Regions from separate parts of the Nocardioides sp. REDSEA-S30_B4 genome, predicted to be linked through region 2. Evidence: predicted binding sites of a transcription regulator. Region 2 holds the regulator's gene; each other region holds the start of a gene.
What was found. The regulator LexA, encoded in region 2, represses DNA repair genes until DNA is damaged. The targets are predictions, from matches to a motif close to TCGAACANNTGTTCGA.
Positions count from the first base shown of each region.

Region 1: a site for LexA is predicted at 5,780-5,795, ahead of A6R01_RS04230 (DUF6504 family protein). Genes of this name have one in related genera too.
Region 3: a site for LexA is predicted at 7,726-7,741, ahead of recA (recombinase RecA). Genes of this name have one in related genera too.

Region 1 covers NZ_LUPI01000012.1:52,843-63,362, reverse strand. The annotation lists gene A6R01_RS04260 (polyprenyl synthetase family protein) at 1-1,040, opposite strand, end outside; gene metF (methylenetetrahydrofolate reductase [NAD(P)H]) at 1,117-2,007, shown strand; gene A6R01_RS04250 (FAD-dependent oxidoreductase) at 2,070-3,368, opposite strand; gene A6R01_RS04245 (YbaK/EbsC family protein) at 3,365-3,853, opposite strand; gene A6R01_RS04240 (hypothetical protein) at 4,054-4,575, shown strand; gene A6R01_RS04235 (SAV_6107 family HEPN domain-containing protein) at 4,689-5,156, opposite strand; gene A6R01_RS04230 (DUF6504 family protein) at 5,197-5,619, opposite strand; gene dnaE (DNA polymerase III subunit alpha) at 5,880-9,905, shown strand; gene A6R01_RS04220 (methyltransferase domain-containing protein) at 9,937-10,520, shown strand, end outside.
Region 2 covers NZ_LUPI01000007.1:29,400-39,919, forward strand. The annotation lists gene hflX (GTPase HflX) at 1-409, shown strand, start outside; gene A6R01_RS01455 (SGNH/GDSL hydrolase family protein) at 520-1,245, shown strand; gene A6R01_RS01460 (ATP-dependent DNA helicase) at 1,377-3,284, shown strand; gene A6R01_RS01465 (alkaline phosphatase family protein) at 3,505-4,815, opposite strand; gene A6R01_RS01470 (alkaline phosphatase D family protein) at 4,815-6,569, opposite strand; gene lexA (transcriptional repressor LexA) at 6,717-7,448, opposite strand; gene A6R01_RS01480 (SDR family oxidoreductase) at 7,585-8,409, shown strand; gene A6R01_RS01485 (LysM peptidoglycan-binding domain-containing protein) at 8,621-8,983, shown strand; gene A6R01_RS01490 (hypothetical protein) at 9,241-9,588, opposite strand; gene A6R01_RS01495 (ATP-binding protein) at 9,762-10,520, shown strand, end outside.
Region 3 covers NZ_LUPI01000091.1:1,659-12,178, reverse strand. The annotation lists gene A6R01_RS16100 (NAD(P)-dependent oxidoreductase) at 1-694, shown strand, start outside; gene A6R01_RS16095 (hypothetical protein) at 701-2,146, opposite strand; gene A6R01_RS16090 (glycosyltransferase family 2 protein) at 2,262-2,963, shown strand; gene A6R01_RS16085 (TIGR04282 family arsenosugar biosynthesis glycosyltransferase) at 2,960-3,637, shown strand; gene A6R01_RS16080 (class I SAM-dependent methyltransferase) at 3,634-4,185, shown strand; gene A6R01_RS16075 (molybdopterin-dependent oxidoreductase) at 4,182-5,345, shown strand; gene A6R01_RS16070 (hypothetical protein) at 5,366-5,809, shown strand; gene A6R01_RS16065 (response regulator transcription factor) at 5,809-6,531, shown strand; gene A6R01_RS16060 (HAMP domain-containing sensor histidine kinase) at 6,528-7,670, shown strand; gene recA (recombinase RecA) at 7,876-8,919, shown strand; gene A6R01_RS16050 (regulatory protein RecX) at 9,165-9,809, shown strand; gene A6R01_RS16045 (hypothetical protein) at 10,132-10,488, shown strand.

The DNA of each region.
Region 1 (10,520 bases), on a different contig from region 2:
AGCTCGCGCAGCACTGCGTCGGCCTCCGGTCGCAGCGCGGCGTCGTCCAGGACCGTCAGTGCCCGCTCGGTCAGCGCCGCGATGACGTCCTCGACCTGCTGCTGCGCCCCGCTGCGGGCGATGATCCCGCGCAGGTCGTCGACCTGGGTCGCCGACAGCGCCCTGCCGAGCGAGCCGTCGAGCCGGGCCGCCTCCTCGTCGGGGGCGGCGTCGAGCGCGAGCGCGACCAGCACGGTGCGCTTGCCCTCGACCAGGTCGTCACCGGCGGGCTTGCCGGTCTCGGCGGGATCGCCGAAGACGCCCAGCAGGTCGTCGCGCAGCTGGAACGCCTCACCCAGCGGCAGCCCGAAGGAGCGCAGCGCGGCGGTGGTCGCCTCGTCCGCGCCGGCGAGGGCGGCGCCGGTGTGCAGCGGCCGCTCGATGGAGTACTTCGCGGACTTGTAGCGCAGCACCGTCATGGCGGCATCGACGTCGGCACGGCCACGGGCCTGCACCGAGACGTCGAGGAACTGTCCCGCGATCACCTCGGTGCGGGTGCGGTCCAGGACCTCCAGCGCCGGGCCCACCTGCTCCAGCGGCAGCCCGCAGGTGCGCAGCAGTTCGTCGGCCCACGCCAGGAGCAGGTCGCCCAGCAGGATCGCTGCGGCGGCGCCGTACTGCTCGGGGTCGCCGCGCCAGCCCCGGCCGCCGTCGGCGGCGCGGTGCTCGGCCTCGAAGCCGCGGTGCGTCGCCGGCCGCCCGCGCCGGGTGTCGGAGGCGTCCATGAGGTCGTCGTGGACCAGGGCGCTCGCGTGCAGCAGCTCCAGGGAGGCGCAGGCACGGGCCAGGGCCTGCTCGTCGGCGGCGGGTGCGACCGCGAGGTGGCCCCACCAGCAGAAGGCTGCCCGGAACCTCTTGCCGCCCGAGACGGCCGCGCGCGCCTCGGCGAGCAGCCGCTCGGCGTCGGGCCCGAGCGGGGCCAGCCGCTGGCCCTGCAGGTCGAGGAAGTCGTCCAGGGCGTCCTGGACGCGCTGGCGGAACTCGGTCGCGTCCCAGGTCACCGGAGCAGCGTACGGGGGTCACCGGTGGGTGGACGTGACCGGCCCGGGTGGGGTGCCGCGACCTAGACTCGTGGCCATGAGCATCGGCCGTGGGCGCTCCCTGAAGGAGCTGATCGAGGCGGGGGAGCGGTCCTTCTCCTTCGAGTTCTTCCCACCCAAGGACGAGGCCGGTGAGGAGCAGCTCTGGGCAGCCGTGCGGGCCCTGGAGCCCTACGACCCGACGTTCGTCTCGGTGACGTACGGCGCCGGTGGCTCGAGCCGCGGCACGACCGTGCGGGTCACGCGGCGCATCGCGCAGGAGACCTCGATGCTCCCGATGGCCCACCTGACCTGTGTGGGCCACACGCGGGCGGAGCTGGAGGAGATCCTCGACGAGTACGCCGCGGCCGGTGTCCACCACGTCATGGCGCTGCGCGGCGACCCCGAGGGTGGCCCGCGCGCGGAGTGGACCCCCACCGAGGGCGGGCTGACCTACGCCAGCGAGCTGGTGGAGATGGTGGCGGCGCGCGAGGACTTCCGCGTCGGGGTCGCGGCGTTCCCCGAGAAGCACCCCAGCTCGCCGTCGCTGGACCACGACGCCGACGTGCTGGTGGCCAAGGCGCGGGCGGGTGCGGAGTTCGCGGTGACGCAGATGTTTTTCCGTGCCGAGGACTACGTCGGCCTCGTCGAGCGGGTCCGTGCGCGTGGGGTCGACCTGCCGATCCTGCCGGGGATCATGCCGATCCTGAACCTCGCCGCGATCCGTCGCCAGGGCGAGCTGATCGGCACCGAGGTGCCCGCCGAGGTCGTGGAGCGCATCGCCGCCCACGACGGCGACCCGGTCTCGATGCGTGCCGAGGGCATCGCGCTGGCCGCCGAGCTGTGCCGCGACCTGCTCGACGCCGGCGCCCCGGGGCTGCACTTCTACACCCTGAACCGGTCCAAGGCGACGCTGGAGATCTTCGAGAAGCTCGACGTCCGGCCCTGACGCCTCGGCCCTGACGCCTTGGTCCGGGCGCGCCCTCGTCGAGGAGGGCGTCAGGCGGGGCGTCAGACGGGGCCGATGCGCTCGGCGACGAGCGCGGCGGAGAGGCCGACGAACGGCAGCCCCGCGCCGGGCGTCGCGTGCGCGCCCGCGGTGTGCAGATGCGGGATCGGGGTGTCCGGCCCGAGGCGTGCGCGGACGGTGCTGCGGCCCTGCCAGAGCACCCCGAGCGGCGAGCTGCCCCACAGCTGGACGAGCTCGCGGGGGCTGCGGTCGACGCGGTGCACCAGCTGTGCGCGGACGTCGATGCGGTGCCGGGCCAGGGCACGCAGCAGGTCCTCGGCGATCTTGCCGCGCCCGTGGATGGTCCAGGCGTGGCGTCCGTCGGGTGCGTGGCCGCCGGTCCGGACCACGAGCAGCGGGTCGCCGTGCAGCACCACCTCGTGCGGCAGGTCGGGCACGTCGCCCTCGAGACCGACGTGGCAGACCACCGGCGGGATCGCGGGCATGGTGCGCTCCACGAGCGGTGCGAGGGAAGGGAGGCCCCGTGGGTCGACGGCGACGACGACCTCGTCGGCGTCGATGTCGCCCTCGTCGGTGCGCACCGCCACGGCGCGGCCCTCGCGCAGGACGACGTCGCGGGCGGGGGTGCCGCGCAGCACCGTGACCCCGCGGGTGGCGAGCCGGGCGCCGAGGACCTCTGTGATGCGTGCCATGCCACCGGGGACGTGCCAGGTGCCGAACCGCTGCTCGAGGTAGGCCACGAGCCCCATCCAGGCGGGGACGTTGCGCGGGTCGTGCCCCTCGGCGAGGAACGGGAAGGTGGCCAGGTCGCGCAGCCGCTCGTCCTTGAGGGTCTTCTTCAACCGCTTGTGCAGCATCTCGCGGGAGTCGAAGCGCCGGCGCACGGCGTCGGGCAGGGCGGCGCGCTGCCAGGGGTGCTCGAAGTAGTGCTGGCGCAGCACCTCCCAGTCCTCGGTGAAGGAGTCGACGTGGGCGGCCCAGCGCTCGCCGAGGCCGGGCTCGAGGGCGTCGAGGGCGCGCAGCTGCCCGGCGCGAGAGGTCGGCAGCGCCAGCGTGGTGTCGTCCTCGAAGCGGTGCTCGCGCACCAGGTCGAGCGGCTCGAGGTCCAGCTCGCGCTCGAGGGGACGCCCGGTCTTGCGGAACAGGTCGCGCAGCACCGCCGGCAGCAACGTGTACGACGCTCCCGCGTCCCACGTGAAGCCCTCCTCGCTCACCGAGCCGAGGGCGCCGCCGAGGTCGGGGGAGCGCTCGAGGAGGGTGACCTCGTGGCCGGTCTTGGCCAGCCGGGCGGCGACGGCCATCCCGCCGAAGCCGCCGCCCACGACGACGACGCGGCTCACGCCGACGCGTCCTCGGGCCCCACGTGGACCTCGGTCGCCCCCGTCATGGCCAGCAGCTCGGCGTACGTCGTGGAGAAGACGGCGGCGGGATGGCCGGCCGCGGCCCAGATCTCGTCGAACGTGGCGAGGTGGCGGTCGAGGTACGTCGGCACCGGCGCCGGGTGAGCCAGCGGCGAGACCCCGCCGATCACCTGGCCGGTGTGCTCGCGCACGAAGTCGGGGCTCGCGCGCTTGAGCCTCGGCACCCCGATCCGCGCGGCGGTGGCGGTGACGTCGACCCGGTGTCCCCCGGAGGTGAGCACCAGGACCGGACCCTCGCCGCTGTCGAAGAGCAGGCTGTTGGCGATCGCACCGACCTCGCAGCCCAACGCCTCGGCGGCCAGCGCGGCGGTGTGCACCGAGTCAGGCAGCGTGACGATGCGACCGGTCCCGCCCAGGCGCTCGTGCTCGGCGCGGAAGCGGGCGATGCCCGGGTGCTCGCTCATGCCCGCACCCTAGCCAGCGCCACCGCTGGCCGAGCGAGGAGCGCCGGCCCTCACCGCTGGTCGAGGTGCGAGGAGCGCCAGCCACCCACCGCTGGTCGAGGTGCGAGGAGCGCCAGCGACGAGCCACGAGACCTGGCGACCCCTGGCTGCACGTCGGCTCCCTGTGGGTGCGTCGAGTCCCGAGCCGTAGAGTCTGATGCGTGAGCACCGACCTCGACGACCGCCCTGTGGAGGCGCCTGCGGCCCACCGGATCTCGCTGGCGCTGCTGGGGACCTTCCTGGGCCTCGGCCTGCTCACCGTCGCCCTGGTCGGGCTGCTGCGCGAGCGGATGGTGCTCAACTGGGCCGAGGGCCACCGTGACGCTCGCGAGATCGTGGCGCAGCGCGGCCTGGACTACCTCATGGACGAGCGGCCGATCGCGGTGCCGCAGTTCTTCGCGGTGGCGTCCGTGCTGTTCGTGACCGTCGCGGCGCTGGTGGTGGTCCTCACCATGTTCTACGCCCACGGCCACCACTGGGCTCGTGTCTGCCTCACCGTGCTGCTGGTGATGACCGCCGTGGCCACCGGGTCGGGCATGCGCGTCGACCCGCCGACCACCTTGCTGCTGCTCAGCTACCTCGCGATCGCGCTCATCGTGGCGCTGCTGGTCGCCATGTGGCACCCGAGCACCTCCGAGCACCTGCGCGCCACCCGCTCCCGGGTCGACCACGGCGCGGTCTGAACCCACCGCCGGCTGCTCGCCGGCCGTGCGCGAGCGACCTCTCGGCCGTGCGCGAGCGACCTTTCGGCCGTGCGCGGGCGACCTCTCGGCCGTGCGCGGGCGACCTCTCGGCCTCATCCGGCGCGGTGCTCGACCACCCGGCTGCCGGCACCGCCGGGGACGGTGGTGCCGGCGCCCACGGCATGGGGCACCAGGCCCAGTGACTGCTCGACGACCGCGAGGAACCGGTCGGCGTCGCGCACCAGGTCGTCGGCCTCGCGCTCGGTGACGGCACGCCGCGAGCCGGCCTCGGCGGCGGCGCGCTTGGCCGCCCCGGCGGAGAAGAACGTCGCCCACTCCGCGAGCTCGGGGGCGACCTCGGTCAGCAGCACCCAGGCGTTCTTCTGGCGCCGTCCCCGGGTCGGCTGGGGCCGGGCGCGGGCGGCGAGCAGTGCGGCCGCGGCACGCAGCGCCGCGACGTGGGCGCAGGCGTAGCGGGTCGGGACGTCGCGCGAGGCCGTGGCCTCGGCGAGCGACTCGGCCGCGCGGGCGAGGTAGGAGTGGGTGGTGGCGGGCAGCAGGTACGGGGTCTGCGGGGACATCTGTCTCTCCAGGTCTGGGGTGCTGTCGTCAGGGGGCGGGTCAGTCGGTGCAGCCGACGAGCTGCCAGCGGCCCTCGGCGGTGTCGTGGGTCAGCTCGAGCACCCCGGTGGTCGGGGTGGCGGGCTCGTGGGGCCCCTGTGAGGTCTGCAGCCCCTGGGGCCCGGGGCGGCCGGGGCCGCGGCCGGCCTCCACCCGCCAGACCTCCCGCTCACCGAGCAGCTCCTCGAGCAGGGCGGTCCCCCCGTCGGAGGTGGAGCCGCGGGCTCCAGCCCCGCTCTCCTCGGAGCCGATGACCGCGTGCACGTGGGCGTGCTGCCACCAGGGACCGGTCTCCACCCAGTGCGCGACCACGGCACGCACCTTCCACAGCCGTCCCCGCCACAGCAGCTGGGCCGGGCCCTCGCCGGGGCAGCCGGGGACCGGGCCGCGGCGCACCTCCACGGGCTCGTCGTAGCGTCGCATCCTCACTCACCGTCCTCCTCCCGGGCGCGTCGTCCCGGGCTCCCTCGACCCCTCGTCGATCGAACGGATGTTCGAACATCGACGACGGTACTCCCAACCTCCGACAGTCCGTCAAGGACTTGACCGGCCGCGCTCGGGCGGGGTTACGCTGACGCCTTCTTCGAACACGTGTTCGACGCTTCCGGGTCTACGGAAGAGCGTGCGAGCGGCGGTCGAGGAGCTGTCCGGGGTCGAGCCGAGACGAGACGAAGGAGCGAGCCGTGCGCGACCCGTTCCCCCACCTGCACGTGGCCTCCGGCTACTCCCTGCGCCACGGCGCCTCGCTGCCCCCGCGCCTGGTGGAGCGGGCCGTCGAGCACGGCATGGACCTGCTGGGTCTCACCGACCGCGACGGCACCTACGGCGCGGTGAAGTTCGCCAAGGCCTGCCAGGTCGCCGGCATCTCCCCGGTCCTCGGCGTCGACCTCGCGTACCGCCCGAGCACACCGGGCGCGCCGGGCGACGGCCCGGCGGGGGAGCCCGGCAGCCGCCGTCGTACGCCGGTGCGCGGAGGTGCCTTCCGCGACCCGCGGCTGCCGCGGGTGACCCTCCTCGCGCACGCGGCCGGTCCCGGGGGCGGCCGCGGCGGCTGGGCCGCGGTGTGCCGGATCCTCTCGGCGACCCACCTCGCCGGCGAGCGCGGCACGCCCGTGCTCGACCCGGAGGCCCCCGAGGTCGCCGCGCTGCTGGGCTCCGGCGACGTGGTCGTGCTGCTCGGCCCCGGATCGCTCCTCGGCCCGGCGCTGGAGGGGCGCCGCGACGACCTGGTCCGTGCCGAGCTGGCCCGCTGGCGCGCGCTGGTGCCGACCGGCTGCCTGCAGGTCGAGCTGGTCCACCACCGGCTGCCCGGCTCCGCGGCCCGCGCCGCCCACCTGGCCCGGGTGGCCGCCGAGGCCGGGCTGCCCACGGTGCTGACCAACCAGGTGCGCTACGCCGAGCGCCGCGACGCCGCCACGGCCGACGTGCTCGACGCCTCCCGTCGGCTGGTCGCGCTGGACCGGCGTCACGTCGACCGCACCAACGCCGAGGGACACCTGAAGTCCGGGCCGCAGATGCGCCAGGTGGCCGACGAGGTCGCGCACGCCGCCGGCGGCGGACCCTCCGACGCCGCCCGGCTGCTGGCCCGCACCCGCGCGCTGGCCGAGCGCTGCGCCCTCGACCCCCGCGGCGACCTCGGCCTGGGGGAGGTGCACTTCCCGGAGTTCGAGCTCGCGCGAGGCCCGAGCGTGCTCGGCACTCGCGATGACGGGCGGAGTGCTGACGCGGACACGTTGCTCCGCCTGCGCTGCGAGCAGGCGATCGGCGGCCGCTACGGCAGCAGCGGCCTGGCGGTGGTGTGGAAGCGCCTCGACGACGAGCTCGGGGTGATCCGCGACCTCGGCTACGCGTCGTACTTCCTCACCGTCGGCGACGTCACCGACCTGATCAAGGACCTCGGTGTCCGGGTCGCGGCCCGCGGCTCGGGCGCGGGCAGCCTGGTGACCTACCTGCTCGGCATCTCCGGGGTCGACCCGATCCGCCACCAGCTGCTGATGGAGCGCTTCCTCTCCCCGCTGCGCCAGGCGTTGCCCGACATCGACGTCGACGTGGAGTCCGCGCGCCGCACCGAGGTCTACGAGGCGATCCTCGACCGCTACGGCGGCGAGCGCTGCGTGTGCGTGTCGATGATGGACACCTACCGGGTGCGGCACGCCGTGCGCGACGTCGGTGCCGCGCTGGGCATGCCGCCGTTGGAGACCGACGCGATCGCCAAGGCCTTCCCGCACATCCGCGCGCGCGATGCCCGCACCGCGCTGCGCGAGCTGCCCGAGCTGCGCGCCAGCGGGCTGGGGGAGCAGCGGCTGGACCTGATGTTCCAGCTCGTCGAGCGCCTCGACGGCCTGCCGCGGCACGTGGCGGTGCACCCGTGCGGGGTGCTGCTCTCCGACGCCACGCTGCTGGACCGCACTCCGGTGGAGGCGTCGTTCGCGGGATTCCCGATGAGCCAGTTCGACAAGGACGACGTCGAGGACCTCGGGTTGCTCAAGCTCGACGTGCTCGGCATCCGGATGCAGTCCTCGATGGCCCACGCGGTGAACGAGATCAGGAGGCTCGAGGGCGTCGAGGTCGACCTCGACGACCAGCAGCAGGTGCCCCACGACGACCCCGCGACCTACGAGATGATCTCGACCGCGCGGACGCTGGGGATCTTCCAGATCGAGTCGCCGGGCCAGCGCGAGCTGGTCGGCAAGTCCGGCATCGAGACCTTCGAGGACGTCATCACCGACATCTCGCTGTTCCGCCCCGGGCCGGTCAAGAGCGACATGATCACCCCCTACCTCGAGGTCAAGCAGGGCTGGAAGGCCGCGCGCTACCTCCACGACGACCTGCGCCCGATCCTCGGCCCCACCCGCGGGGTCGTGGTCTTCCACGAGCAGGTCATCGAGATCATCAGCCGCTTCGCCGGCGTCACGTTCGCCGAGGCCGACGAGAAGCGGCGCGCGCTCGGTGACCGCGAGGGCATGGCCGAGACCAAGGTGTGGTTCTTCCCCCGCGCCCTGGGGCGCGGCTACCCCATGCACGTGGTGGAGGAGGTCTGGTCGGTGCTGGAGGCCTTCGCCTCCTTCGGGTTCTGCAAGGCCCACGCGGCCGCCTTCGCGCTGCCGACCTTCCAGTCGGCCTGGCTCAAGGCGCACTGGCCGGCGCACTTCCTGGCCGGGGTGCTCACCCACGACCCCGGCATGTACCCCAAGCGCCTGATCCTCGAGGACGCCCGTCGCTGCGGCATCGAGGTGCTCGGCCTCGACGTGGGCCGCAGCGGCAGGGAGTACTCCGTGGAGGTGCTCGACGAGGGCCCCGGGCCCGGTCCCGGGGTGCCGTGGTGGACCGACCAGCAGCCCGAGGGCGCCAGACGCTGGGGCATCCGGCTCGCGCTCTCGGAGGTCAAGGGCATCAGCGAGGCCGAGGTCGACCGGGTCGTCGCGGCCCGGCCCTACCACTCGCTCAGCGACTTCTGGCACCGCGCGCGGGTCTCCCGCCCGGTCGTGGAGCGGCTGGTGCTGGCCGGTGGCTTCGACGCGACCTACGGGCTGGGGGACACCTCCGGCGCCGACGTACGCCGGCGAGGCACCGTCACCCGACGTGACCTGCTCCTGCAGGTGGCCGAGCTCGACCGGCACGGCCGCGCGGTCGAGCGCGCCGCCCGGGGCCGCAGCACCGGAGGTGCGGCGGGCCGGCGCTCCCGCACGCCCGCCCGCTCGGTCGCGGTGGCCGACGCGGCCGCGGCCCGCAACTCCAGCGACGCCGAGGTGCGCGAGCGCCAGCGCGGGGCGGAGTCGGTGGGGGAGCGCGACCTGCGCGGCGACCGGCGTCCCGCGGACCTCGGTGCCGGCTACCGCGACGACTCCGGCACCCCCGTCCGCGACGGGATCTGGGGCCGCTCCTCGGCCCAGGCCCGCACCGCCCCGCCCCCGGAGCCGGTGGAGTCGGTCCAGCTGGCCCTCGACCTCGGCGACGCGCCCGGCGACGGCGAGCTCTCGGGGCTCCCCGAGATGACCGCGGAGGAGCGGATGCGCGCGGAGTTGGAGATCCTCGGCCTCGACGCCAGTCGGCACGTCGTCGACACCTACGGCCCCTTCCTCGATGCCCTCGGGGCGACCCGCAGCCGCGACCTGCTCGGGCAGCGCAGCAAGGCCGAGCTGCTGGTCGCCGGGGTCAAGGTCGCCACCCAGACCCCGCCGATCCGCTCCGGTCGACGCGTCATCTTCCTGACCCTCGACGACGGCACCGGTCCGGTCGACGCGACCTTCTTCGAGGACGCCCAGGGCCCCTACGCCGCCACGGTCTTCCACTCCTGGCTGCTGGTGGTGCGCGGCGAGCTGCGCCGTACCGGCCACCGTGGGGTCTCGCTGCGCGCCACCGGCTGCTGGGAGCTGCCCGCCCTGCACCAGACCTGGCGCGGCGGCGGCCTCGAGGCGGTGCGCGCCGAGATGGCCGTGGTCCCCGGCGGGTTCGGGGGCGTCGGGGTGGAGCGCGCGGGCGCCGGCGCGGCCGAGAGCCGGGCCTCGCGCCCGGTGATGGCCCGACCGCCGGACTTCTCCGAGGAGCCGCAGGACGGCCCGACCGCGGGAGGCATGGGTCGGCGCCGGGTGCTGGTGCACTCCAGCGGCTTCAAGCTCTCGCCGTACGCCGACATCAAGCCGGCCGGCGACGACACCCGCGACGTCGCCCGCAAGCTGTGGCACCGCAGCCCGGGGAGCCCGGGATGACCCGGCCCACCGACGCCCTAGGGTGGGGGCCATGCCAGGTACCGACCGGCCCGAGCAGCGTCGCGCCAACGCCCGTACCGCCGTGGTGTGGGAGGCCCTGCGCGGCCTCCTCGACGGCGAGCCGCTCGACGTCCTCGACATCGGCGGCGGCACCGGCGTCTCCGCGGTCCGGATCGCCGGCATGGGCCACCGCGTCACCGTCGTCGACCCCAGTCCCGACGCGCTCGCCTCGCTGGGCCGCCGCGCCCGCGAGGAGGGTGTCGAGGTGGTCGCCCACCAGGGCGACCTGTCCAGCCTGCTCGCGCCTGCGGGCCCCGTCGCGCCCGGCAGTGCCGACCTGGTGCTGTGCCACGGCGTGCTCGAGCACGTCACCGACGCCGCCGGTGCCCTCGCCACGCTGCACGAGGTGCTGCGCCCCGGCGGCGCCCTGTCGCTGCTGGTCGCCCAGCGCCACGCCGCGGTCATCGCGCGGGCCATGGCCGGTCACTTCGGCCAGGCGCTCGCCCTGCTCGCCCCCGCGTCGGCGGCCAGCACCGAGCCCGGTCGTGCCGGCCGGCGCTTCACCCGCGACGAGCTCACCGACCTGCTCGACGCCGCCGGTCTGCGCACCGAGAC
Region 2 (10,520 bases):
CGGCTCGCACCCCGACCCCGAGGGCCAGATCGCGGCGGTCCGCGAGGTGCTCGCCGACATCGACGCCACCGACGTGCGCGAGCTGATCGTCATCAACAAGGCCGACGCCGCCGACCCGATGGTCATCGCGCGCCTCCAGGCCCGCGAGCCGCACACCGTCGTGGTGTCGGCGAAGACCGGTCAGGGCATCGCCGAGGCGCTGGCCCGGGTCGAGGCCGAGCTGCCGCGCCCGGCGATCGAGTTCGAGGTGCTGCTGCCCTACAGCCGCGGCGACCTCGTCGACAAGATCCACCGCGCCGGCGAGATCGAGTCGATCGAGCACACCGCGGACGGCTCGCTGGTCCGTGGTCGCGCGGGCGAGTCGCTGGCCGGGGAGCTGGCGCAGTACGCCGTCGCGCCCCAGTCCTGAGCGCCAGTCCTGAGCACCAGTCCCGGCCATCAGCCACGATCCGGTCACGGTTCGGCGCTGATCGCCGTCTTCGGCTGCGCCGGGGCGGCCCCGGGCCGCACCATGGGGCCATGGCCTTCCGGGGGGCGCGGCGTGAGCCGGCGGAGCAGAGCGGGCGACCGCACCGTCGTCTTTCGGTCGTGGCGCTCGCCGCGGTGCTCGTGGCCCTGTCGGTGGTCGTCGTGACCGGCCGCGCGACCGGCTCCGGGCCGACCCGGTGCGAGACGTTCGCCGCCGACTCGGCGGCCCGCGCGGGCGCGGTGTCCGGGGCGGGGGAGGACCTGCTGGTCATCGGCGACTCCTGGACCGCCGGTCTCGGTCTCGACGAGCCGACCCGGTCCTGGACCGTCCGGCTGCCCGGGCGCGTGCACACCGCCGGCTTCTCCGGCTCCGGGTTCAGCGCCGGCGCCTCGGGCTGCGGCCCGCAGGTGTCGTTCGCGGCGCGGGCGAGGGCGGCGCTGCGTCCGCTGCCCGCGGGTACGCCGGTGGTCGTGGCGGGCGGCCTCAACGACTGGGACATGTCCGCGGCGGAGATCACCGCAGGGTTCGAGCGGCTCCTCGGCCAGCTCGACGGCCACCCGCTGACCGTCGTCGGGCCCGCGGCCGCGCCGGCGCGGTCGGCGTACGTCCCGCGGGTCGAGGGCGTGCTCGAGCGGCTCTGCGCGGAGCACGGTGTGCGGTTCGTGGCGGTGAGCGACCTGTCGCTGGACTACCTCCCGGACCTGCTGCACCTCACCCCGGCCGGTCACGCCGCGTTCGGTGACGCGGTGGCCGTGAGGTTGTCCACAGACGCCTGACGGCGAGGCGGGGAACGTCCCCGGCCGCGACTAGGGTGCTCGGCGTGAGTGAGCCGAGGACCAGCGTCAGCGCCGTGCTGGAGACGGCCGTGACCGCCCTCGGCGGTGCCACCCGTGAGGGCCAGGTGCAGATGGCCGAGGAGGTCGGTCGGGCGCTGGCCGACGACCAGCACCTGCTCGTCCAGGCCGGCACCGGCACCGGCAAGTCGTTGGCCTACCTCGTGCCCTCCCTGCTGCACGACAAGCGGGTGGTCGTGGCGACCGCGACGCTCGCGCTGCAGCACCAGCTCGTCGAGCGTGACGTGCCGCGGCTGATGGAGGCGATGAAGGGCCAGGACGGTGTCGACACCTCCTACGCCGTGCTCAAGGGTCGCTCCAACTACGCCTGCCTCCACCGCGTGCGCGAGGGCGTGCCCGACGACCAGGGGGCGCTCGTCCAGCTGCCCGAGGGGTCGATGGGGCAGAAGGTCCTCGAGCTGCGCGCGTGGGCCGAGGAGGACGCCGAGAACGGCGGGTCCGGCGAGCGCGACAACGCCCCTCGCCACACCGAGCGGGAGTGGCGCCAGGTCTCCGTCGGCCATCGTGACTGCCTGGGCGCGCAGCGCTGCCCGTTCGGCCAGGAGTGCTTCGCCGAGCTCGCGCGGGAGAAGGCGCACCGCTCGCACCTGATCATCACCAACCACTCGCTGCTGGCCATCGACGCCATCGAGGGCGTCCCGATGATCCCGGAGTACGACGCCGTCGTGATCGACGAGGCGCACGAGCTCGTCGCCCGGGTGACCCAGGCGGCCACCGACGAGCTCACGGCCCCCGACGTGGAGCGGGCGGCGCGACGCGCGCGCAAGCACGTCTCCGCGGAGGGCGCGAGCAACCCCGCCGACGACCTCGCTGACGCGGGTGAGGCGCTGCGCGACGCGATCACGACCGCCTCGCCGGGGCGGTTCGAGGTGCTGCCCGAGCAGCTCGGCGACGCCCTGCAGCTGGTGCGCGACGCGGCCCGTGCGTGCGTCTCGGCGTTCCCGAAGGAGAAGCCGGGGGAGGGCGACGGAGACCCCGGGCGCCAGCAGGCCAAGGGCTCGGTGCAGGACGTCTTCGCCGTCGCCGAGCGGATGGCCGCCGACCTGGAGTCCGACGTGCTGTGGCTCTCCGAGGGCGGGGAGCGCTCCGCGCCGCGGCTGTGCGTGGCGCCGCTGCAGGTGTGGGGCCAGATGCGCGACAAGCTGCTCACCGACAAGACCGTCGTGATGACCTCGGCGACGCTGATGCTCGGCGGTGACTTCTCCTCGGTCGCCACCTCCGTGGGGCTCAAGCCCTCGGAGCGGGTCGTCGACGGAGGGTCGGTCCCTGAGGGCGACGGGGTCCTGCCGTGGCGCGGGGTCGACGTGGGCTCGCCCTTCGACTATGGCCGCCAGGGCATCCTCTACGTCGCCCGGCACCTCCCGCCGCCGGGCCGCGACGGCCTCGTGAAGGCCCAGCTCGACGAGATCGCCGAGCTCGTCGACGCCGCCGACGGCCGCACGCTGGGGCTGTTCTCCTCGCGCCGGGCCGCGGAAGCGGCGGCCGAGGCGGTCCGCGAACGGCTGCCGCACCTGACGACCCTGGCCCAGGGCGACGCCCAGCTGCCCGAGCTGGCGAAGCAGTTCGTCGAGGACCACCACACCGTCCTGTTCGGCACCCTCTCGCTGTGGCAGGGCCTCGACGTCCCCGGCGACACCTGCCAGCTGGTGCTCATCGACCGCATCCCCTTCCCGCGCCCCGACGACCCACTGATGAGTGCGCGGCAGAAGGCCGCCGACAAGGCCGGCGGCAACGGCTTCATGCAGGTCGCGGCCGCCCACGCCGCGCTGCTGATGGCCCAGGGCGCCGGCCGCCTGATCCGCACCACCACCGACCGCGGCGTCGTCGCCGTGCTCGACCCGCGGCTCGCGACGGCCCGCTACGGCTCCTTCCTCAAGGCGAGCCTGCCGCCCATGTGGACGACCACCGACCCCGCCGTCGTACGCCAGGCCCTCACGCGGCTCGCCGCCTCCGCCGGCTGAGCCGCGGGGTGCCAGCGGGCCCGGGATCACGACGTTCTGCAGGAGAAACGGCTATCTGGCCTGCAGAACGTCATGATCGAGCGGCGGTGCGTGGTCAACCGTCCGCGCCCGTCGGTCCGTTGATGCCTCACCGCTCCCGGTGCGGCCGTGGTGGGGCGGTGCGTGGGCAACCGACCCCCGAGACCGGTCGGTTGGTGGCTCACCGCTCCTGTGGTCGACCTCAGATCCGGGGCTTGCCGTCGTACCTCTTCTTCGGCGTGCGCATCCCGAAGAACTTCGCCACGGTGGGCGCCACGTCGACGGTGCGGGCGTGGGCGGAGGAGACCTTGCCGGCCTTGACCGCGGGGTGCCCGCCGCCGATGAAGAACGGGATCGACCGGGTCGCGGGGTGGCCGTGGTTGCCGGGGATCGGGTTGTTCGTGACCGGGTTGGGGTCGGAGAAGCGCCAGCCGGCCTGGCAGAACACCACGACGTCGCCGGACTCCGGGCCCAGCCGCAGCCACGGCGTACGCCGGTCCCAGGCCTTCAGCACGCCCGATGTCGCCTCGGCGATCTGCTGGATGCGCTTGACCGCCTTGTCGAGCTTGCCCTTTGGGCCGGTCCAGTAGACGAGGTCGGCGCCGCCGTTGTCGGCGATGACGACGTTGCCTGCCAGCAGCGGGTCCTCGTCCATCGCGCCCTGCAGCGTGATCACGTTGGTGGGGATCGACCAGTCCATCGAGTGGTCGGCGAGGACGATGACCATCGAGTGCTCCCACGCACCGCTGGACTTCAGCCCGTCGATGAACTGCCCGACGAGCAGGTCGGTGTCGAGCAGCGCCGCCTGCCGCAGCAGCCGCAGGTTGGTGCCGGTGAAGTCGGTGTGGCCGACCCGGTCGATGTCGCCGAGGTTGACGAAGACCAGGTGCGGGTCGAGCTCCTCGACCATCGAGGTGAGCGCGTTGTAGGTCAGCAGGTCCGGTGCGTGACCGGAGACAGGGATGTAGAGCTCGGGCTCCCAGCGGTGGGTGGCCCGCTCGCCGAAGACGCCGACGAGGTACTCCTTGCTCAGCACCGTGCCGGTGGTGAAGCCACGCCTGTTGAGCCGCTCGATGATCGTCTTGACCCGGATGTCGCTGGGCTGGTCCATGTCGCGGATCTCGCCGAGCTCGCGGTCGTAGAAGGAGTTGGCCGGCACGCCCGAGCGGTCGGGCCGCACGCCGGTCATCATCATCACGTGGTTGGGGATCGTCTCCATGACCGGCATGGAGGTCGCCCGCGGCCACCACATCCCGCCCTCGCGCAGCGCGTGCAGGTTGGGCGTGAGGGTCGGCTCGATCTCGTCGGGGCGGCAGCCGTCGGTGACCAGCACGTAGCAGCGCTTCTTGGTCCTCGGGCTCGCGGCGTCGGCCGGGGCAGCCGCGCCGAGAGCGCTGGAGAACGCCAGGCCGGACGCGGCGGCGGTGAGGACGGTCCGACGGCTGGCGCGGATCTCCTCGAGCCGCCGGGCGGCGCGCTCGGGGGAGCCGGTGAGGGGGGCGTCCTGGCACATCACGCCTCCAAGGGGGCGTCGACGGCGGTGACCCGGCCGGTCCCGGCGATCGTCTCGTACGACGTCGACCACTCGATCGAGGTGTTCGCGTCGTCCCGGGCGCCGATGACGTACCAGTCCATCTGCGCCCGCTCGGGGGTGATGTCGAGGACGGAGTACCCGTGGTTGTCGAAGTCGAGGTACTTGATGTGCCGGTTGTTGGCCAGGATCGCCGTCTCCACCAGCGGCGTCAGCTGCGGGGCGCCGGTGATGTCCTTGAGGTTGTTGGACGTGACCGAGGAGCACACGAACTCCACGCCGTAGGAGTCCCCGTAGAGCGGCTGCGTGGAGGTGTCCATCGGCAGCTCGCAGGCCCAGCCGGAGTGGATGTCGCCGGTGACGAACAGGACGTCCTTGACCTGGTGGTCGCGGATGTGGCCGAGCACCTCGCGCCGATCGGCGGTGTAGCCGTCCCACTGGTCGACGTTGTAGGGCGCCCCGTCGGCGGGGAGGATGCCGGTCACGTCGTTGATCGGGTCGATGAGGTCGTTGGGCAGGTCGCCGAAGGTGACCGGCGCGATCATCACCGGGTTGCCGATCACCTTCCACTGCGGGGCGTGGTCGCCGCGCGTCAGCGACTCCTTGAGCCACGCCATCTGCTTCTTGCCGGTGATCGAGCGGGACGGGTCGCTGACGGTGGCGTCGACGCCGGGCAGGGCGGCCTGCTCGTCGCGGTAGGTGCGCAGGTCGAGCATGGAGACCTCGGCGAGCTGGCCGAAGCGCATCCGGCGGTAGAAACGGGTGCCGTCGCCCAGCGCGGCGGTGCCGTCCATGCGGACCGGCATCCACTCGTCGTACGCGCGGTGGGCGCGGGCGCGCCGCTTCTTGTAGTCGCCCTCGGACTCGTCGTGGTTCTCCGCGCCGGCCTTCCACTGGTCGTTGGTGACCTCGTGGTCGTCCCAGGTGAGGATCCAGGAGTAGCGCGCGTGCAGGGCCTGCAGGTCGGGGTCGAGCTTGTAGCTGGCGTGCCGGCGGCGGTAGTCCTCCAGGCTCACCATCTCGTGCGGCGGGTCGTGCGGGCGGACCACGACGTTGTCCTGGCCCATGCCGTAGCCGCTGGTGGGGTACTCGTAGAGGTAGTCGCCCAGGTGCAGGATCGCGTGCAGGTCCTGGCGCGCTGCGAGGGCGCGGTAGGGCGTGAAGAACCCGGCCTCGAGGTTGGAGCAGGACACGACACCGAAGCGCAGGTTGTCCAGTGCGGCCCGCTTGCGGGGTGCGGTGCGCAGTCGCCCGACGGGGCTCTTCTGGCCCAGGGCGATGAACCGGTAGTGGTACTCCTTGCCTGGCTTGAGGCCCTTGGCGTCGAGCTTGACGGTGTGGTCGCGACCCGCGCTGGTGCGGAACCTGCCCTTGCGGACGATCTTGTTGAACCTCGCGTCCTTCGCGACCTGCCAGGTCACCGTGACCGGCTTGCCCTTGCCCGAGCCGGGGGTCGCCGAGGGCGTGGGGGTGACGCGGGTCCAGATGACCACGCGCCGCGGCAGCGGGTCGCCGGAGGCGACACCGTGCTGGAAGACCTCGTGACCGGCCTTCCCGCGATCGGCGGCGCCGGTCTGCCCGGACTCCTCGGCGTCGGCCGCGCGTACGCCGGTGCCGAGCACGCCGACGGCGGCGGCTCCCGCGGCGCCGGTCGCGAGGACGGTGCGGCGGGGGAGCGAGGACGAGGCGGGGGGAGCCGTGGTGGGGGTGGTCGGCGTGGTCTTCGTCGAGGTCACGCCCCATCCAACGACACAGCCCGGTGTTTCGTGACGGTTTCGACGGTGTGAGCACCGTCCGTTCACCCGGGGGTCGCGAGATGGTCGAGGTGCGAGGCGCGCCAGCGACGAGCGGGCGTCGAGACCCACCCGCCGCCGGCGTACCCCTCAGACCTTGCGCAGGACCGCGGTGACGATGCCGAGGATCGTGGCGTGGGTGCCGTCGATGGGCTCGAACGCCTCGTTGTGCGGCATCAGCCAGACCTGCCCGTTCTTGCGGGAGAAGGTCTTGACCGTCGCCTCGCCGTCGATCATGGCGGCGACCATCTGACCGTTCTCGGCGGTGTTGGCCTGGCGGATCACGACGTAGTCGCCGTCGCAGATCGCGGCGTCGATCATCGACTCACCGCGCACCTCGAGGAGGAAGAGCTGGCCGTCACCGACGAGCTGCTTGGGCAGCGGGAAGACGTCCTCGACCTGCTCCTCGGCGAGGATCGGCGCGCCGGCGGCGATCCGGCCGAGCATCGGCACGTAGGACGCGGCGGGCAGGGTGTCGCCGACGCCGGTCTCGTCGAAAGAGCTCTCGCCGGCCGAGGAGATCGCACGGCGGGCGGCCATCGACTCGGGCAGGAAGACCTCCAGGGCGCGCGGGCGGCTGCCGTCGCGCTTGATGAAGCCCTTCTCCTCGAGCACCTTGAGCTGGTGGGCCACCGAAGAGGTGCTGGTCAGGCCGACGGCCTGTCCGATCTCGCGCATGCTGGGCGGGTAGCCGCGGTGAGCCACCGAGTCGCGGATCGTCTCGAGCACCTTGGTCTGGCGCGGGGTGAGGCCGCTGGCGTCGGGCGGGCCGTCGGGGAGCGCGCTCACGCCGGGGGCGGCGTCGTCGTGGCTGGTCGCCATGGGGGTCCTCCTCGTCACGGCCACCGGGGGAGCGGGTCCCGGCGGCACGGCCTGCGTCGTGGTGTGCCCACGCTATGACTGATCCATCCCGTGATCAAACATGTGTTCGAATCGGCGTGTCGAGCACACTCGGGCCATGACGCCTCCTACCGTCCCCACCGCCCCGACCGGACGCAGCGCGGTGGTGACCGGCGCGGCACGCGGCATCGGTCGTGGCATCGCCGAGCGCCTCGTCTCACAGGGGTACGCCGTCGTCGTCACCGACGTCGACGCGGCCGCCGTCCAGGCGACCGCGGCCGAGATCGGGGCGGTCGCCGGGCTGGCCCACGACGTGCGCGACCCGGCGGCACACCGCCATGTCGCAGAGGTAGCGGCCGGGCACGGTCGGCTGGCGGCGTGGTTCAACAACGCGGGGGTCGGTGACGACGGCCGCCTCTCCGAGCTCTCCGAGGACCAGGTGCGACGCCTGGTCGAGGTCAACCTCCTGGGTGTGCTGTGGGGGATGCGCGCCGCGCTGGAGGCCTTCGCCGGCCCCGGCGGCGACGGCTCCGGGGACATCGTCAACACCGCCTCGCTGTCCGGGCTCGGTCCGGTGCCGGGCTACAGCGTGTACGCCGCGACGAAGGCCGCCACCGTGTCGGCCACGATGTCCGTGGCGGCCGAGTCGCCGCGCCGGGTGCGGGTCCACGCGATCTGCCCCGACGGGGTGCAGACGGCGATGCTCGACGAGCAGGACCCCGAGGGGCTCGGAGCGGCCCTGGTCCACTCCGGTGGTCGCATCCTGACCGTCGAGGAGATCGCCGAGCTGGCCGTGGGACTGGTGGGCACCGGCCGGGTCGTCCGCACGGTGCCGGTCTGGCGTGGCGCCCTGATGCGCACGATCTCCCTGGCGCCAGGGGTCGCCGCCAAGGGCACCGCGCTCTTCGCGGCGCAGGGGCGTCGGGCGCTGCGGCGGGGCTGACCCGCGCTGCTCGTCGGAGGGGGTCGAACATTTGTTCGCTCGACCCCTTGATCTCGTTCGAACACCTGATCTAGTCTCGTACACGTGTTCGATCGAACTGGTGGTCGAGCCGTCGGCCCCAGGCCCTCCCGGTCCTCCCTGATCGGGACTGTCGGTGGTCGTCGGTAGACATCGGTTCGCAGACCCACTCCGACTTCCCCAGGAGATCCCGATGAGCACCATGGTCCTTCCCGCAGTCCACACCTCGACCCGCCTCGGCGCTGGGCCCTCGACGGCCGGACACGTCCGACTGACCCGCCGCGGTCGCCTGGCCGTCTTCGTGGTCGGCCTGCTGGTGGCCGTGGCGATCGCGGTCGCCTTCGCCGGCGGCTCTGTCGCGACCTCGGAGAAGGGCGAGCCCGTGCCCACCGACACGATCGTCGTCGGCACCGGTGTGACGCTGTGGGACATCGCCTCGGCGCGGGCCGAGGGCGGCGACGTGCGCGACATGATGTCGACGATCCAGCAGCTCAACCACCTCGACAGCGGCATGCTCGTCGCCGGTCAGCGCCTGCGGGTGCCGGCCGCCGGCTGAGCGACCGAGCGTTTCGGCAGCACAGGCAGCCACCAGACTTCGCCGGTCGATTCGACCCCGGCCGGCGAAACCACGGGGAAGACGAGGGGCGGGCCCACGGCGGGCCCGCCCCTCGGTGGTGTCTGGGGTTGCAAGGTCTGACCGATGTCAGTCAGACCTTCGGGTTCGCGCTCGAACCTTCGACCGCGATCCTCACGGTGGGACTGACGTCAGTCAGACCCTTCCGGCGCCCGTCGTCTGCAGGGGCGACGACATGCTCAGCGGGCGGCCCGCTTGCCCCCCTTGGGTCGTGGCGGCGCCGGGTCCTCGCCCGGGGCGGCCGCGGGCGCCACGAGCCCCAGGATGCGCAGCAGGCGAGCCGCGAGCATCAGTCCGGCGAAGAGGCAGGCCATCGCGCCGAGGGAGGCGAGCGCCAGGAACCACCAGGCGGCGGCCCTGCCCTCGCGGGCGGTGGTGCCGAAGTCGATGGCGGCCCACACGAGGTATCCCCAGGCGACGACCAGCGCGGTGACGCCGACGGCGTGGACGAGAAGTCGCCGGGTCCGGTGTGGCTGGTCCGGGCGCGGGCCGCTGTGCGATCCGTGCTTCCCCGTGCTCCCGGCCACCGCGCCATTGTTCCCGATGGCCCCAGGAGTCACGCGGCCGAACCGCCGGGGCGGCCGGGTTCACGGCCGGGTTCTCGGGGGGTTCGCGACGGGCGCGCGAGGGGGACGAACGGCCCGCTGGACGGGCTGGAGGACCCTGTCGGGGGGATGGTGCGCGTGGCTAGCCTGGCGCCGTGTCCGACGCCGAGGCCCCGATGGCCCACCTCGAGGTCGAGGTCGAGCGTGCCGTCGTCGTCCACGACGTGGTGCGCGCAGTGGTGGCAGACCTGGTGGCCCTCCCGGACGTCGCGCGGGTGGCGGTGGCGCTGACCGAGGGTGGCGGGCGGCGGCTGCGCTTCTGCTCGGTCCGCCGCGGCGAGGGGCCGCCGACCGAGCTGGACTGGTGCCACATCGACGCCTACGACGATGTGCCGCTCAACGATGTGGTCCGCACAGGCCGCCCGATCCTGGCCGCGCTCACCACGCTGGAGGAGCGCTGGCCCTGGCTGGCCGAGCAGGAGACAGCGGCGGGCAACGTCGCGGCCGCGGTCGTCCCGTTGCTGGGCGCGAGCGCCCGGCTCGGAGGGCTGTTCCTGCTCTACGACCGGCCGCAGGAGTTCGGACCCGAGCAGCGTGAGCAGCTCGAGGGCCTGGCCCGGCGTACCTCGGCGGCGCTGCACGAGGTGAGCGCCCGCCGCTCCGGTCACGCCGACGACGCGCTCGAGGAGGTGCTGGACGGCGGGTCGGCGGTGGAGCACGCCGGACGCACCGCCAGCCTGCGCCTGCTGCCCGAGCCCACCGCGCCGCGCGAGGCCCGGGCGTTCCTGGCGGCGGAGCTGCGCCACTGGGGCGTCGACGACGACATCGTCGAGACCGCCCAGCTGTGCCTGTCCGAGGTCGTCACCAACGCCGTCCACCATGCCCGGACCGTCGCGGACCTGCGCATCTCGGTC
Region 3 (10,520 bases), on a different contig from region 2:
CGTCTACGGCGAGGGCCGCTACACCTGCGCCGAGCACGGCGAGCAGGTGCCGGGCGTGCGCTCGCGCGAGGACCTCGACGCCGGTCGCTTCGACAACCCGTGCCCGGTCTGCGGGGGGCCGCTGGCCTGGGCGCTGGTCGACGAGGACGCCCGGCTCGAGCCGCGGTCGAGCTACGCCGCCTCCAAGGTCGCGCAGGAGCACTACGCCACCGCGTGGGTGCGCCAGGCCGACGCGGCGGCGGTGTCGCTGCGCTACCACAACGTCTACGGCCCGGGGATGCCGCGGGACACGCCGTACTCCGGCGTCGCGGCGATGTTCCGCTCCTCCCTCGAGCGCGGTGAGGCGCCGACGGTCTACGAGGACGGCGAGCAGATGCGCGACTTCGTGCACGTCACCGACGTCGCGCGCGCCAACCTCGCCTCGCTCGACGCGGTGCTCGAGGCGCCGGCGGGGCACCACCGCGCCTACAACGTCGCCTCCGGCCACCCGGTCGGCATCCGCCGGGTCGCCGAGCTGGTGGCGGAGGGGACCGGACGCGACCTCGCGCCGGAGGTGACCGGCGGCTACCGGCTCGGGGACGTGCGGCACATCGTGGCTTCGCCGGAGCGGGCGCGCGCGGAGCTCGGGTTCAGCGCGGAGGTGCTGCCCGACGTCGGGCTGACGGCCTTCGCCACCGCGCCCTTGCGTCCCTGAGGGTCCTCACCAGGTCGTGTAGGCCAGGTGCTGCACCGCGAGGGCCGTCACGACCTGCGCGAGCAGGGCGGGCGAGCGCCACCGGGGCGGCAGCAGCGCGACGGTGAGCGTCAGCCACGGCACGAACGGCACCCAGATCCGCTCGACCTCCGACTTGCTCATCCGTGACGCGTCGGCGGCGAGCACGACCAGCAGCATCGCACCGGCCAGCAGGAGGACGACGCGCTCGGGCTCGGGCAGCGCACGTTGTGCGTGCGGACGGACCCGGGTCACCAGCACGCCCAGCCCGCCCCACACGGCGGGGCCGGTGATGACGGCGAGGGCGGCGAGGTTGCCCCAGAGCCAGTACGACGCCGGGCGGATCGAGGCGATGCCGTCCCAGTAGCGCTCGTGCAGCACGGGGTAGGCCTCCCACCACGCGAAGCCGGCGACCGCGAAGCCGAGCACCGGCACCAGCGCTGCCGCCACGGTCACCGGGAAGACCGGCGTCCGCCAGGCTCGGCCGGCCGTGATGACGGCGAGCGCGACGAGCCCGACCAGCGGCATGCCGTAGGACATCAGCACCGAGCAGCCCAGGAGCAGGCCGGCCGCCACCGACCAGCCCCAGCGGCTGCATCGGTCGGGACCCTCGTCCCCGGGCCGGCTCGCGAGTGCGAGGCAGGCCAGTCCCCAGGCGACGACCGCACCGATCACCGCGTCCGCGGAGACCGCGACGAAGACGGCCACGGGGGACAGCGCGAGCGGCACCGCGAGCCGTCGGGCGAGGTCGTGGCCCGCGAGGGCGCGCAGCGTCACCAGCACCGCCACCGGCATCGAGGCGCCGACCACGGTGACCACGACACCGGCGGCCAGGTCGCCGCCGAGGCCCACCTGCACCAGCCCGACGAAGAACAGCAGCATCAGCGGCGGGTGCCCAGCGACGTGGGTCGGCCAGTTGCGGGGCGAGGCGTCGTAGGAGATGCGGTCGACGTACTCGGCCAGCAGCAGGCCCACGTCGTCGATCGAGCGCGCCGTGGGGAGGTACTCCACCGGGTGGCCCAGCACCCGCGAGAGCCCGCTCGGGCCGTCGACCAGGGCGAGGGCGAGGCACCACCCGAGCGCCAGGAGGTACGTCGCGAGCAGCAGGCCACGCCACGGCGCGACCCGCGCCCAGCGCACGCCCCACCACCAGCCGCCCAGGCCCAGCGCGATCGCCGGCAGCGTCCCGGGGCCGAACCACTGCGGGGCGAACCACCCGTGCAGCGGCGGGATCACCAGCTCCTCGACCTGGGAGCGCGGCGCCCGGGTGTGCACCTCCCAGCCGACCAGGTGCGGCACGGTGAACGCGGCGATCACCAGCAGCCCGACGAGCACGACGCCGACCGTCGCGGCGCGGTGGGACCCGGCGGTGGAGGGGGCTGCGGACGGGTCGCCGGACGGGTCGGCGGGCCGAGCGACCGCGGGGGAGGGCATGCCCGCGACTGTAGGGGGAGCCGCCCAGCGACCGCACCGCTCGACGAGGCGGTGTCACGAGGCCGTAAGAGTTGCCCCACCCCTGCGGTACCGGCCTCGGGCTACGGTCGCTGCCATGCCCGCACCCGACCCTGCCGTCCCGACGGCCGACCCGGTGGCCGGCCCCGTCGCGGACCTGGTGCTTCCGTGCCGGGACGAAGGCCCGGCCCTGGCGACGCTGCTGCCGCGGGTGCCGGCGCAGTTCCGAGTGATCGTGGTCGACAACGGCTCGACCGACGACACCGCCGCGGTGGCCGAGCGGCTGGGGGCCCACGTGGTGCGGGAGTCGACGCCGGGCTACGGCGCGGCCGTCCACGCCGGGCTGCTGGCCGCCACGCACGACCACGTCGCCTTCATGGACGGCGACGGCAGCTTCGACCCCGAGCAGCTGCTGCCGATGCTCGACGACGTGCGCTCGGGCCGCGCCGACGCCGCCCTGGGCCGCCGTCGACCGGTCGACCGCCGGGTCTGGCCCTGGCACGCCCGCCTGGGCAACAACATCATCGTCTGGTGGCTGCGTCGCCGCCTGAGCATGGCCGCCCACGACATCGCGCCGATGCGGGTGCTCGACCGACGCGCGCTGCTCGACCTCGACGTGCGCGACCGCCGCTTCGGCTACCCCGTCGAGCTGCTGCAGAAGCTCACCGTCGCCGGCTGGCGGGTCAGCGAGCACGACGTCGACTACCACCCGCGCGCCGAGGGCACCCGCTCGAAGGTCTCCGGGTCCGTGCGCGGCACGGTCCGTGCCGCCCGCGACTTCTGGCGGGTGCTGTCATGAGCGGCTCTCCCGTCGGCCCCGTGCGCGCACTGGTGCTCGCCAAGGCGCCCGTCGCCGGACGGGTGAAGACCCGGCTGGGCGCCGACGTCGGCCTCGAGCGGGCCGCCGAGCTGGCCGCGGCCGCGCTGCTCGACACCGTGGAGGCCTGCACGGCGGCGTACGGCGCGGAGCACTGCCACCTCGCGCTCGCCGGTGACCTCGCCGAGGCCGTCGACGGCCCTGCCCTGCTGGCCGCCACGCGGGGCTGGCACGTGCACCCGCAGCGCGGCGAGGGCTTCGACGAGCGGCTCGCCGCTGCGCACGCCGACGTCGCGGACTCGGGCCCCGGCCCAGTCGTGCAGGTCGGCATGGACACCCCGCAGCTGACCCCCGACCTGCTCCACCTCGTCGTCGCTGGGCTCGAGCGGCACGACGCCGTGCTCGGGCCCGCCGAGGACGGCGGCTGGTGGGTGCTGGCGCTGCGCGACCCGCACGACGCCGCGGTGCTCGCCGGGGTCGAGATGTCGACAGAGCGCACCCACGACGACACCCTGGCCGCCCTGCGCGCCCGCGGCCTGGAGGTCGGGACGGCGCCGGTCGAGCGTGACGTCGACACCGTCGCGGACGCCGACGTGGTGGCGGCCGCGTGCCCGTCCTCCCGCTTCGCCCGGGCGTGGCTGGGGGTGGACGCATGAGCCTGGCCGAGGAGGTCCCCGACCTGCACGACCGGTCCTTCAGCAGCCTCTTCAGCCACGCGCTGCGCGGGGTGCCGTGCCGGGTGCTCGGGCTCGACGGCGGGCCAACCGAGCTGCCGGTCCACGAGTGGACCCGCGCCGCGGACCCCCACGACGACGCCCTGCTCGCCGCGTGCGTCGGCGACACCCTCGACGTCGGCTGCGGTCCCGGGCGGCTCGCGCAACGGCTCGCCGAGGGACGCGACCGGCGGGTGCTCGGCATCGACGTCGTGCCGGAGGCCGTGGCCCAGACCAGGGCCCGCGGGGTGGCCGCGCTGCAGGGCAGCGTGTTCGACCCGGTCGTGGTGGAGCTCGCCGCGCCCGGCGTGCCGTCGACCACCCGGTGGGCGCGCCTGGAGCTGGCCGGCACGACCAGCCGCCCCTTCCGGTGGTCGGTGGTCGGTGTCGACGGCGTCCTCGGCCTCGCCCGGGCGACCGGCTGGTCGGTCACGACCCGCGCACCGTTCGCGCCCCAGCGGTGGCTGGCCGTCCTGGAGCGGCGGCCGTGAGCCTGCTCCCGGCACTCCGACGAGCGCCCCGCGAGACCTCGCACCTGCGCAGCGCCGCCGTCACGGCCCGCGTCGGGCGGTGGCTCGGGATCTGCTTCGGCATCGCGTTCCTCACCGGCCTGGTGAGCCACTACGCGCAGAACCCCACCCAGCCGGTGCCATTCCCCACCAGCCCGTCGTGGGGCTACCGCCTCACCCAGGGGCTGCACGTGACCACCGGCATCGCCTGCATCCCGCTGCTGCTGGTCAAGCTGTGGAGCGTCCTGCCCCTGCTCGTCCGTGGGCTGCCCAGCGGCTGGGCGGCCCGCGCCCGCGACGGCGCCGAGCGGGCCTCGATCGCCGTGCTCGTCTCGGCCTCGGTCTTCCTGCTCGTGACCGGGCTGCTCAACTCCACCCAGTGGTACCCCTGGGACTTCTCCTTCCGCCGCAGCCACTACGCCCTGGCCTGGGTCGCGATCGGCGCCCTGCTGCTGCACGTCGCCGTCAAGCTGCCCACCATCCGTGAGGCGCTCGGGCGCGACGTCGACGACACCGCCCTCGACCGCCCCGAGGCCGTGGTCCGTGGCGGGCTCAGCCGTCGCGGACTCCTGCGCTCGACCTGGGTCGCCGCGGGCCTGGCCGTGCTGGCCACCGCGGGCTCGACCGTCCCGTGGCTGCGGCGCGTGTCCGTCCTGGGGGTCCGCTCCGGCGACGGCCCGGGCGGCGTGCCGATCAACCGCACCGCGGCCGCGGCCGGGGTCGAGGAGTCGGCGTCGTCACCGGCGTACCGGCTGGTGGTGGCGCACGCTGGCACCACCGTCTCCCTGACGCGCGAGGACCTGCTGGCCATGCCTCAGCGCTCGGAGGAGCTGCCGATCGCGTGCGTCGAGGGGTGGAGCGCCTCCGCGGTGTGGACCGGCGTGCGGCTGCGCGACCTCCTCGACCTCGTCGACGCCCCGCGCGGCGCCGAGGTCGAGGTGACCTCGCTGCAGGAGCGGGGCGCGTTCCGCGCGACCCTGCTGCAGGGCAACTTCGCCGACGACGACCGCACCCTCGTCGCGCTCGCGCTCTCCGGCGAGCCGCTCGACCTCGACCATGGCTACCCGGCCCGGCTCATCGCCCCCAACCGGCCCGGCGTCCTGCAGACCAAGTGGCTCTCGAGGCTGGAGGCGGTCACGTGAGCGCCGGTGGGACGGGACGGGTGAGCCCCGGACGCGCGGTGCTCGGCGCCGCGGGCGTGCTGCTGGCGGCGTACGGCGCATGGCTGCTGCTGTCGCGCCAGGACCTGGACCGCAACCTCGACGTGGTCCTGTGGCTGGCCGGAGGGGTGGTCGTGCACGACCTCGTGCTGGGCTCGGTGGTGATCGCGGTGTCGCTGCTCGCCACCCGGCTGCTGCCGGCCGTGGCGAGGCCGGCTGCGGGTGCGGGCCTCGTGGTGCTGGGCAGCCTGACGGTGCTGGCGGTGCCGTTCCTCGGTGGGTTCGGACGCGAGAACGCCCCGGAGAACCCGACGCTGCTGGACCGTGACTACACCGCGGGCTACCTCGTGCTCGTCGCGACCGTCATCATCGTGGTCGTGCTGCCCGTCCTGCTCCACACGCTGCGCTCACGTCGCGCCGCGCCCGAGGGGACCGGGGGCCGCTGATGGGGCGGGTCCTGGTGGTCGACGACGACGTGACCGTGCGCGAGGTGGTCGTGTCCTACCTGCGCGCCCACGGCCACGAGGTCGAGGAGACCGGCGACGGCGAGGACGCGCTGCGGCGGATGGGCCCACCGGGCCAGGCGCCCGTCGAGGGCGCCCCGGACCTGGTGGTGCTCGACCTGATGCTGCCCGGCGTGGGCGGGCTGGAGGTGTGCCGCCGGCTGCGCGCGCTGCCCGACCGGCGCGCCGAGGTGCCGGTGGTGATGCTGACCGCGCTGGGCGAGGAGGGCGACCGGGTCGCCGGCCTCGAGGTCGGCGCCGACGACTACGTCACCAAGCCGTTCAGCCCGCGCGAGCTCGCGTTGCGCGTCGACTCGGTGCTGCGGCGCGCGGGAGTCGGTCAGGACCCCGAGCCGACCACCGTGCTCACCGACGGCGACCTGGTGCTCGACGTCTCGCGCCACGAGGTGAGGCGGGCGGGGGAGAGCCTCGCGCTGACGGCGCGTGAGTTCGACCTGCTGCGCTTCCTGCTGGCCCACCCCGGCACCGCGTGGTCCCGCGAGGACCTGCTGGAGCGGGTGTGGGGCTGGAGCGTCGGGGACCTGTCGACGGTCACCGTGCACGTGCGCCGGCTGCGCGAGAAGGTCGAGGCCGACCCGAAGCAGCCGGCCCGGCTGGTGACGGTCTGGGGCGTCGGCTACCGCTGGGAGCCCGCCCCCGCATGACGCAGGACAAGCTGCAGATCGTCGCGATGGCGGTCGCGGCCGCGCTGGCGGTCGGGACGCTCGGGCTGGCGGCCGCCTGGGCGGTGCGCCGGCTCTCGATCGCCTGGCAGCTGGTGCTGGTGGCCGTCGTGCCGGTGCTCGGCATGCTGGCCGGGGTGCTGGTCGTCGCCCGGGCGATGTTCATCTCCGAGCACGACCTCGGCGCCCTCACGCTGGTCGCGGCCAGTGCCGCGGTCGTCTCGGTCCTGGTCGCGGTCGTGCTATCGCGAGCGGTCGTGGTGTGGTCGCGCGGACTGGCCGAGGAGGTGCGCCGGGTCGGGGCGACGGCGGCGTACGAACCGGTGACCGCGCGGGGCCCGGCGGAGTTCCGCCGGCTCTCCGAGGAGCTGGCCGCCACGCACCACCGGCTGGAGGAGGCGCGGGCCCGCGAGGCGCGGCTGGAGGAGGCCCGGCTCGAGCTGGTGTCGTGGGTCTCCCACGACCTGCGGACCCCGCTGGCCGGGATGCGCGCGATGTCCGAGGCGCTGGAGGACGGGATGGCCGCCGACCCGGCGCGCTACCACCGCCAGATCCGCACCGAGGTCGACCGGATGAGCCGGATGGTCGACGACCTCTTCGAGCTCTCCCGCATCCACGCCGGCGTGCTGCGTCTGGCCCCCGAGCCGGTGTCGCTCGGCGACCTGGTGAGCGAGGCGATCGCGGCCGCCGAACCGGTCGCCTCCGCCCGCTCGGTCGGGGTCGGCGGCTCCGTCGATCCCGGCCTGGAGGTGCAGGCCGATCCTGGTGCGCTCTCCCGGGTGGTCGCCAACCTGGTCGGCAACGCCGTGCGGCACACCGCGCCCGGTGGTCGGGTCGACGTCCAGGGACGCCGGCTGCCCGACGGCGGTGTCGAGATGTCGGTGAGCGACGCCTGCGGGGGACTGGCCGACGAGGACCTCGTCCGCGTCTTCGACGTCGCCTGGCAGGGCTCCGCCGCGCGTACGCCGGAGCAGCAGCCGTCCTCGCGCGGAGCCGGCCTGGGGCTGGCGATCGTCGCCGGGCTCGTCGAGGCCCACGGGGGGACCGTGCGGGTCGACAACCAGCCCGCCGGGTCGCACGGGTGCGTCCCCGGCTGCCGGTTCACCGTCACGCTGCCCTGAGCCTCCGCCGGCCTCCTCCCCGACTGCCGGCGTGTCGTGCGTGTCGCGCGCCGGATCGAACAGGTGTTCGGCTACCGTGCTGTCCACAGGCATGACGCGGAGCGAGGCTCTCCACAGTGCACGACACGCTGATCAGGCGTTGTCGGTGGCTCCCTCTAGCGTCGTCGATGTGCCTGGCCCACGACGAGAGAAGAGGACGACACCCATGGCTGGTGGAGATCGCGACAAGGCGCTGGATGCAGCGCTCGCCAACATCGAGCGGCAGTTCGGCAAGGGCTCGGTCATGCGACTGGGCGACGAGACCCGCGCCCCCCTGGAGGTGATCCCGACCGGTGCCATCGCGCTCGACGTGGCGCTCGGCCTCGGCGGCCTCCCGCGCGGCCGCGTCGTGGAGGTCTACGGTCCGGAGTCCTCCGGAAAGACCACGGTCGCCCTGCACGCCGTGGCCAACGCCCAGCGTGCCGGCGGCATCGTCGCCTTCATCGACGCCGAGCACGCGCTCGACCCGGAGTACGCCAAGGCCCTCGGTGTCGACACCGACGCCCTGCTGGTCTCCCAGCCCGACTCCGGTGAGCAGGCGCTGGAGATCGCGGACATGCTGATCCGCTCCGGTGCGCTCGACCTGATCGTCATCGACTCCGTGGCCGCGCTCGTGCCCCGCGCCGAGATCGAGGGCGAGATGGGTGACAGCCACGTGGGTCTGCAGGCCCGCCTGATGAGCCAGGCGCTGCGGAAGATGACCGGTGCGCTCAACAACTCCGGCACCACCGCGATCTTCATCAACCAGCTGCGCGAGAAGATCGGCGTGATGTTCGGCTCGCCGGAGACCACCACCGGTGGTCGCGCGCTGAAGTTCTACTCCTCGGTCCGCCTCGACGTGCGCCGCATCGAGACGCTCAAGGACGGCCAGGAGATGGTCGGCAACCGCACCCGCGTCAAGGTCGTCAAGAACAAGGTGGCCCCGCCGTTCAAGCAGGCCGAGTTCGACATCATGTACGGCAAGGGCATCTCCCGCGAGGGTGGCCTGATCGACGTGGGCGTCGAGGCGGGCCTGGTCCGCAAGGCCGGCGCTTGGTACACCTACGAGGGCGACCAGCTCGGCCAGGGCAAGGAGAACGCGCGCACCTTCCTGCGCGACAACCCCGACCTGGCCAACGAGCTGGAGAAGAAGATCCTCGAGAAGCTCGGGGTCGGCCCGACCGTCGACGCCGAGGCGCCCGCCGACCCGATCGGCGTGGATGACTTCTGATCGCTGCTGAGCTTGCGAAGCAGCGATGTCGGTGGTCGAGCGAGCGGCACGGCTGAGCTTGCGAAGCCGTGACCCGCGTGTCGAGACCTGGGACGCGCCAGCGGACTCGCTGATGGTGGTCGAGCGAGCGGCGCGACTGAGGGACGAAGTCGCGACCCGCGTGTCGAGACCTGGGTCGAAGTGCTCAGGCACCGGCCTTCGAACACCAGCGCCTGGACCTACGAGCTGATCGGAGACACCGGCCCGTGGACCCCGAGACCCGTCCCGCCCCTGACTGGGCGGGCGACGTCAGCCTCGGCGTGGACGCCTGGACGGGCGCCCGCGAGGCGAAGCAGGCACGCGACCGCGCCCAGCCGCCACCGGAGGACCCGGTGGCGGCGGGGCCGGACGCCGACCCCGAGCAGGTCGCGCGCACGATCCTGCTCGACCAGCTGACCGGGCGGGCCCGCAGCCGCAAGGAGCTCAGCGACAAGCTGCGCTCCAAGGACGTCCCCGAGGACCTGGCGACCCGGCTGCTCGACCGCTTCGAGGAGGTCGGCCTGGTCGATGACGAGGCGTTCGCCCGCAGCTGGGTCGCCGGTCGGCAGTCGGCCAAGGGCCTGGCCCGCCGGGCGCTGGCCCAGGAGCTGCGCCGCAAGGGCGTGGACGACGAGGTCGCCCGCGAGGCCCTCGACGAGCTCGAGCCGGAGCAGGAGGAGCAGGCCGCGCGCACCCTGGTGCGCAAGAAGCTGCGCTCGCTGAGCCGTGTCGACGACGTCACCGCCACCAGACGGCTGGTCGGCATGCTGGCCCGCAAGGGCTACGGCTCGGGCATGGCGTTCGCCGTGGTCCGCGACGAGCTCTCCCGAGCCGGCCGCGACGACCCGACCGACGACGGCGACCTGGACTGACCCGAGCCGACCGTCCTGTCCGTCGAACCGGCGTATCAATGCGCCGGTTCGATCCGTCGCTCCCGCCGAGCCGGCGCACCCTTGCGTTGGTTCGCGCTCGCCGCGAGCGGTGCGTGATCCACGGTCGAGCACGACGAACGCGTTGAGATCTCCCCGCCGTCGTTGCACGGGCCCCGAAGTGCCTGCACTGCGGCAGATCAGTGCGCGCTGACGCGCGCGCACCAGGCGGCAGAAGAGCGCGCGCGGCCGCGCACGCTAGGCGGCAGGAGAGCGTGCGATTCCTTGGCCTAGAGGTCTGGACGCGCTCTGCGAACATGTGACCGTGGAACAGACTGAGGACGGGTGTTTCGCCGTCAGCGCGGACGAGATGCGGATCCTGCGCCAAGGGCTCTTCGTCACCATTCACCACGGAGACGACGCCTTCCGGAGCGCCGCTCACACGATCACCGGGTATGAACTCGACGAGTTCCACCAGTTGATGTGGCAGATCGATGAACTCAACGGCCACAACGACGAGATTCGTCGCCTGCTTAGCGGCCAGATAGAAGAACTAGGTGCGCTCAGCCTTCCCGAACTCAAGAAGCGGGCTCAACTGCTCCGCGACGTCGTTGGCTCCGCCGATCGCTACGGTGTCGACGTGCCGCTTCGGCTCCGTGAGGGTCAGGCCCCGCCTTCCTGATCGCAGTGCGCGCTCATCGTCGAGAGCGCGCG